Regions from separate parts of the Spongiibacter tropicus DSM 19543 genome, predicted to be linked through region 2. Evidence: predicted binding sites of a transcription regulator. Region 2 holds the regulator's gene; the other holds the start of a gene.
The links. The regulator LexA, encoded in region 2, represses DNA repair genes until DNA is damaged. The targets are predictions, from matches to a motif close to ACTGTNTNTANANACAGT.
Positions count from the first base shown of each region.

Region 1: the regulator LexA is predicted to act here: its motif matches at 1,575-1,592, upstream of dinB (DNA polymerase IV).

Region 1 covers NZ_ATUS01000003.1:137,811-141,218, reverse strand. Annotated here, with positions in the region: gene G411_RS0114050 (helix-turn-helix transcriptional regulator) at 1-48, shown strand, start outside; gene G411_RS22365 (hypothetical protein) at 54-665, opposite strand; gene G411_RS0114040 (DUF1244 domain-containing protein) at 781-1,071, shown strand; gene G411_RS0114035 (hypothetical protein) at 1,082-1,483, opposite strand; gene dinB (DNA polymerase IV) at 1,638-2,684, shown strand; gene G411_RS0114025 (flagellar export chaperone FlgN) at 2,681-3,070, opposite strand; gene flgM (flagellar biosynthesis anti-sigma factor FlgM) at 3,076-3,369, opposite strand.
Region 2 covers NZ_ATUS01000004.1:98,027-101,434, reverse strand. Annotated here, with positions in the region: gene G411_RS20790 (mechanosensitive ion channel family protein) at 1-653, opposite strand, end outside; gene G411_RS0115315 (DUF6763 family protein) at 988-1,308, shown strand; gene lexA (transcriptional repressor LexA) at 1,458-2,060, shown strand; gene G411_RS0115305 (hypothetical protein) at 2,063-2,470, shown strand; gene G411_RS20785 (hypothetical protein) at 2,499-2,765, opposite strand; gene G411_RS0115295 (hypothetical protein) at 2,844-3,323, opposite strand; gene topA (type I DNA topoisomerase) at 3,335-3,408, opposite strand, start outside.

The sequences.
Region 1 (3,408 bases), on a different contig from region 2:
TTGAACAGTGTGGTGACGCTGGCCGGGTCACCGGCCAGCGACGAGTAGGGTGATCAGCTACCGTTGCTCGGTGAGGGCGCCGCAGCTTTAGCCGGCGCTTTTTTGGCTGCCGCTTTCTTGGCGGGGGCTTTTTTAGCCGGTGCTTTCTTCACTGCCGCTTTCTTTGCGGGAGCCTTTTTAGCCGGTGCTTTCTTGGCGGGGGCTTTTTTGGCTGGTGCCTTCTTCACCGCGGCTTTCTTTGCGGGAGCCTTCTTCGGCGCGGGGTTTTTCTTGTCGAAATCTTTAGCGGCAGTATGCGCGGCCTTCGCCATGGCGCGAGCACGCTGATAATCCGACTTCAGTTCTTTGATCTGGTCGCGGGCCATAATGACCAGCGCCTTGGCATCGACTTCCAGTTCCTTGGCGGCATCAATCGCCTTGTGTGCACGCTCAAGCTGACGCTCAACCGTTTTGTCCATATTGCTCTTGGCCTTTTGCTGAAGCTCGCGCAGTTTGTCCTGCTCTGCCTTCATTTTGACCTTGGCTTTTTCAGCCTGGGCTTTCGCGCGATCCATCGCTTTCTCTGCATCGCTGATAAGCCGGTCACGCAGTTTTTCCACTTTGCTTTCGAGAGATTCGATCTCTTTACTGATGAGTGCTACAGGGTCCAGTTTCTGTTTAGCCATGCTAATGACTCCATTTATTGGGTTAGGGCTTCGCGAGCAGGAAGTCTGTTCGTTGGCTTAACATAGCAAATTTTCTGATAATGAACACAAACTGAGCACAAGAAGAGACATTGTTATGGAAAAAACACGAACTGATGCGATTGAAGCCGCTGTTTTCAGACGTCTGCTAGAGCATCTCGACAGTCGCAAAGACGTGCAGAATATCGAGCTGATGAACCTGGCGGGCTTCTGCCGCAACTGCCTGTCGAAGTGGTATGTTGCCGCCGCTGAGGAGATGGGTGAGAGTGTTGACTACGATGCCGCCCGTGAGCGGGTCTATGGCGTGCCCTACGGCGAGTGGAAAGATAAGTATCAGCGTGAGGCCAGCGCTGAGCAACTGGCCGCCTTCAATAATAAAAATACCTGATAAACGACGACTATAATCCGCCGTTGGGAATAAAGCGGTTGCTGCTGTTGGCGCGAATCCAGCGAAGCGTCTCTACCGACAGTTTTTCGCCACGTTGACGCAGCACTTTATTGATCCAGATGGCGGGGGATTCCGCACCGGCATCCCAGCCGCTGATACGTTCTTCAGCAACGGTGAAAAAGCGAATGAGTGCAATGAGTTCGTCGTTACTCAAATCAGCAACGGCTTCCTGCCAGGGCGCGAGAGTCAGCCGCATGACCGGGCTGTAACGTTGCAGCTCTTCATCGGTAAACGGAGCAGGGAGTGCTGACAACGAGGCTTCGTCGCTAAGCGTGATACAACGCTTCAACCAAGCCTTGTCGATACTGATCGCGGCTTTTTCGGTTTCGGGTGTCCAGCTGCCAATACTCATTCAGTGATGTCCTTTACTACTGCCATTGATGTTAAGGGCGCACAGTATACCGGAGTTGCGGGCGTGACAATGCCGTCCGCTTCAGGTAATTTCTGTATGTTTATACAGTATCGGGTTTGGCGTGGTTCGGCGCCGCTGGCTTGCGTTCCTCTTCATGCGAAAAATCATTCATTGTGATTGCGACTGTTTCTACGCCTCGGTTGAGATGCGGGATGACCCATCGCTGCGTGGTCGGCCACTGGCAATCGGCGGGGCGTCCTCGCGTCGAGGGGTGATCGCAACCTGTAACTATGAAGCCCGCGCCTATGGTGTGCACTCGGCCTTGCCCACGGCAATTGCTGTGCAGCGTTGCCCCGATTTGATTTTGATGCCGCCGAACATGGCGAAGTACAAAGCGGTAGCCATGCAGGTACGGGAGATTTTTGAGCGCTACAGCGATTGCATTGAACCCTTGTCGCTGGATGAAGCCTACCTGGACGTGAGTGAGTCACCGCATTTTCAGGGCAGTGCCAGCCGTATCGCCGAAGCGATCCGCCACGAGGTGAAAACCGAAGTGGGCATTGGCATTTCCGCCGGTGTGGCGCCGAACAAGTTTCTCGCCAAAATTGCCAGTGACTGGCAGAAACCCGATGGTCTGACGGTGATTCGGCCCGACCAGGTCGCGGCGTTTGTTCGCGATTTGCCGGTGTCCAAAATCCACGGTGTGGGTAAAGTCATGGCCGCCAAAATGTCGGCACTTGGTATCGAAAGCTGTGAGCAGTTACAGGCGTGGTCGGAGCTGGCATTGGTAGAACGCTTCGGGCGTTTTGGGCGCCAGCTTTATGGCTACGCGCGCGGAGAGGATCAGCGCCAGGTTAAGCCTGAACGCCGTCGCAAGTCACTGAGTGTCGAGCGTACCTTTGCCACTGATGTGGTGCCGGGGGCCGAGGCCGATGCGGCGCTGGTGCAGTTGATCGAGGAACTCCAGAAACGGCTGGGTCAGGTGACGGGACTGCCGATAGTCGGTGCTTTCGTGAAAATGAAAAGCCGGGAGTTTCGCATTACCACGGTCGATCGGCGCTTGCCACAGGGGCTGGACACGGCCTGTTACGCGCCGCTGATGCAGGAAGCTTGGGCGAGACTCGAAAGCCCGGTGCGATTAATGGGGGTCGGTGTAAGGTTTGCGGAGGAGGATGAGGCCAGTCAGCTGAGTCTGTTCTAAGCCTCGCCGAGGTTGCGGCTGTACGCATTGGCGCCGCGACGTCCTTCGGCGTCGTAGGTCCGCAGTGGAACGGTACTGAGACCGAGAACCTGCATGGCCTGTTCATTGTAGTCTGCCCGCCGCTCCAGCAAATGCCCGATGCGTTCATTCAGATCGCGGCAGCGTCGCAGGCTCTCCAGTACCTCGCTGTCGGGCGCGGGGCTGTCTGGCTGTTGGCGACGATAGCGGTCGAGGTTCTCCAGACTCTGGCTGCAATCCATCTTTTGCTCTGCCAGTTCGCGCAGGCGATCGGCATCGCCGCCATTACGCAGGGTGTCCAGCTCTTCCTGCAGCAGGGCTTCAAAGCGCTGGCTGTGACTGAGCAGTTCCTGTTGAAGATCGCTCATCACCATTACGCCGGGTTGGTTTGCAGTTCCAGGTCAATAAAGGCGCGGGCGACCTGATCGGCATCGATGCTGAATTCACCGTTGCGAATCGCGGTTTTAATCGCTTCGACCTTCTGGCGATCCACGCCGTCGCTGGCTTCAATGCCCGCACGGGCGCGTTCCAGCAGGCTGGTTTCAGCGCTTGAGGCAAGGTTCGCCGACGTCGTGACGTCTTTGCTGTCTTCGGCTTTCTGGCTGGCATTGCCGCTGTCGATCCGACGCGGCTGGCCTACCGGGCTGCCATTAATGCGTTCGACCATGTTGATTCCTCATCCTTTCTGTCTGTGGCGTTGACGCTG
Region 2 (3,408 bases):
TGCGTGAAGGTGGCATTCGGCACATAAAGCGGACGCTGATCAAAGGTCCGTATGCGGGTTTGCCGCCAGCCGATATTTTCCACTGTCCCCTCAATATTCTTGTCGGGGGACCGAATCCAGTCTCCGACAGAAAACGGGCGATCGAGATACACCATCAACCCACCGAAGAAATTCGCCAGCAAATCCTTGGCGGCAAAGCCCACCGCGATCCCGCCGATACCCCCAAAGGCCAACACCCCGGAGATACTGTAGCCAAGGTTCTGCAGAATCATCAGCACTACGACGATAATCACCGCGCTGCGCACCAGCTTGCCGAGCGCCATGACGGTTGTCTGGTCGATGGGCTCATCGTCGTCGCCATATTCCCGCGACAGAATCCCTGTTTCTATCTCTCGAACCAGCTTGACCAAAAACCAGCCAAGAATCGCCATTACCGCTACCGCGCGGAAGGGCTGTAGCGCCGAAAAGATATCCGCATCCGTACTTTCGCCAATAATCTCCAGTACGTGACTGGCACCAACGACCCAAATCATCAGAATTAGTGGCTTGCGAGACGCCAGCAACAAGGCGTCGTCCCAGAGGTTGTGCGTTCTGGCAAATTTCTCCGCCAGCTTATTGAGCAGTCGTCCGACGAATAAGTTGGCCGTCAGCATGATCAAGACGACGATAAAGACTTCTGTAAGCCATGGGTAATTAGAAAACTCCACACCCTTTAGCCAGTCCTGAGACAGCACCGCAGTTCCTCCGCGCTAGACAGATTATTTGTTATGACCGCGTCCGTTATAGCTGGCTGCACTAAAAAAGCGCGGTCAAAATGGGAAAAGCAGTTTAACTTAGGTAGCCATCCCTCTGAAAGCGCTTGGATTTCGCCATGCATCCAATAATTCACTAAGGAGAAACCACGGTTATCGACGCGCAAATACCGACTGGACACCCCAAGGGGAAGTGATAGCTTGGTGCAAAAGTCGAAGAAAGGAGGCAAGCGTTATGGCGAGCATAGCTCCTCAAGTTGGCAGCTGGTACAAAGACCTTGAAACTGACCAGCAGTTTGAAGTCGTTGCGATCGACGACCGGGAACACACCATCGAAGTGCAAATGATTGATGGCGAGATTTGCGAATATGATCTGGAGAGTTGGCGACAGCTCGCCCTGCAGAGTATCGAAGAACCCGAGGACTGGCGTAATGCCTTTGAGCTCAGCGACGACGACTACCGCGACTGGGGCGACGGCTTAATACCGGAACAACTCTGCAACCCCTTACACGAAATAGAAACTGACGTCGTCAACGGCCTTTTTGACGACTACTGAAACCCTCTCCCCCCTCTGCCCGCCCACGGCTTTACTGGGGCGGGCCTCTTCACACCATACCCTCGCTTCAGAAAATACAGGGCAGCGCTTGCACTGGATAAAATACTGTATATACTCACAGTTACTGTATAGATAACCAGACCGCGATTATGGAAAAGCTAACTGCCAGACAAGCTCAGGTTCTCGAACTTATCAAAAGCCATATTGAAGACACAGGCTACCCTCCGACGCGGGCAGATATTGCCAAGGAGCTGGGGTTCCGCTCGCCCAATGCGGCGGAAGAACATCTCAAGGCACTGGCGAGAAAAGGCGCCATTGAAATCATTCCCGGCGCTTCTCGTGGCATCCGTCTTCCGGAAGAACTCGGCATCCCCATTGTGGGTCAAGTGGCAGCAGGTAGCCCTATCCTCGCGGAGGAGCACATCGAAGATCACTGCGCCATCTCGCCAAATTTGTTTACCCCGGCTGCAGACTATTTCCTTCGTGTTCGCGGTGACAGCATGATCAATGCGGGCATCTTCGAGAACGACCTCCTCGCCGTTCACCGCACTCCCGTTGCCCATAACGGGCAGATTATTGTCGCGAGAATCGGTGACGAAGTTACCGTTAAGCGCCTGCAGAAAGAGAAAAGTAACCACCGCTTGCTGTTAATTGCGGAAAACCCGGACTACGCCCCCATTGAAGTTGACCTGCGTGAACAGGACTTTGCTATCGAAGGCCTGAGCGTAGGCGTATTGCGTCGAGGAAACTGAACATGGCTTTTGAACAACGCCCTCTTTTTGATCAGCAGCACCCGGCTGACAACGCGCACATTACGGAAATCACCCTTAGCAGCCAGGCGCAACTGTCGCGCACTCTGCTGTCCGCCATGCTGGGCCAGCTCTGCGGGAGCACCGATCCGCGCTGGCTTTGCTGGGTTGCAGATCGGCCGGTCAAACCGCTACTGGACGCCAACAGCCCTGAACGAGGACAGCGCATCCTGCAAGTCGTTGTAAATGAAGGCAGCCTCTGCAATATCGCTGCTCGTGCCCTTGAGCGCGGAAAGAGCCACACCGTCGCGGTGTTACTGAAAGGCTCACTGGGAGCTGCCGAGCGACAACTGCTAACCCAAGCTGCAAAGGCAGGTCAGGCCGAATGTCTGGTAATCCACTTACAGGATTAATTGAACGTATACAGAAAGGAAACCGTGCTCAATGCACGGTTTTAGATTGAGGCAACACGCCGTCAATGGCGTCTTCATCATCATCGACATCATCTTCCACGTCATCGCTGATGATCTGCGCGGCTTCCAGCCCCGCCTGCACCATAACCCTGGCCAGCTCCAGGCATGAGCCCGGAATCTGCTTGCGGGTCTCATCAGAAAAGCGAATGGTCACCAACGGCTGCTCATCGCCCTCAGAGCGCTGCAGCACAATATCGCCATTTGCCAATTCAACCAGTTCTAAATAAGACAGCACAGAATATCCCTTGAGTCGATCTTGCCCGAACAACGGGGTTGACCGGTAGTGTAACAAAGGCAGCCTATCTCCGGCCAATCAGTATTCCTGCAGCGTCGCCCGATGCCGGTTCACGGTATCACTCAGGAACTCCAGGGCCTCCCAGCTCCGTTGCAGCGAGTCATCCTCACCGCGAGAAGAAGCAATAAGTGCGCCGGAAGATGCCTGCACCGCAGAGGGCGCATTGATAAACGCGTATTCCAATACCCATTTGAGTCGCGCGTCATGGCTTTCCCTGTCAGCCAGTTCCGCTATTTCCGGCGGATGCTCACCTGATGAGAGGACGCGGGCCGAATAACGACCGATAGGAATCGCCTGCTGAAACCGGGGTTGCTGGAATAGCAAATCCGCTAAATGGCTCTCGTAAGCCAGCCGCAGTTGCCAGAGACAGGATTCAAGACAAGCCCGATGGAAATGCCCTCCCCACTCTTCCCGACTGCCCTCGGTCAGTTGGTTCAAATACTGTCGGGCAAGAAACAGATGGAGGTTGCATTGCCCTCGGTAGGTTTCTGACGACATGCTGTCCCGCCCTATTTGTCTGATGTCTTACGGCTGGTCTTTTTCGCTTTGACTCTCGCCACCCATTTCCCGCCTTCATAAAAGG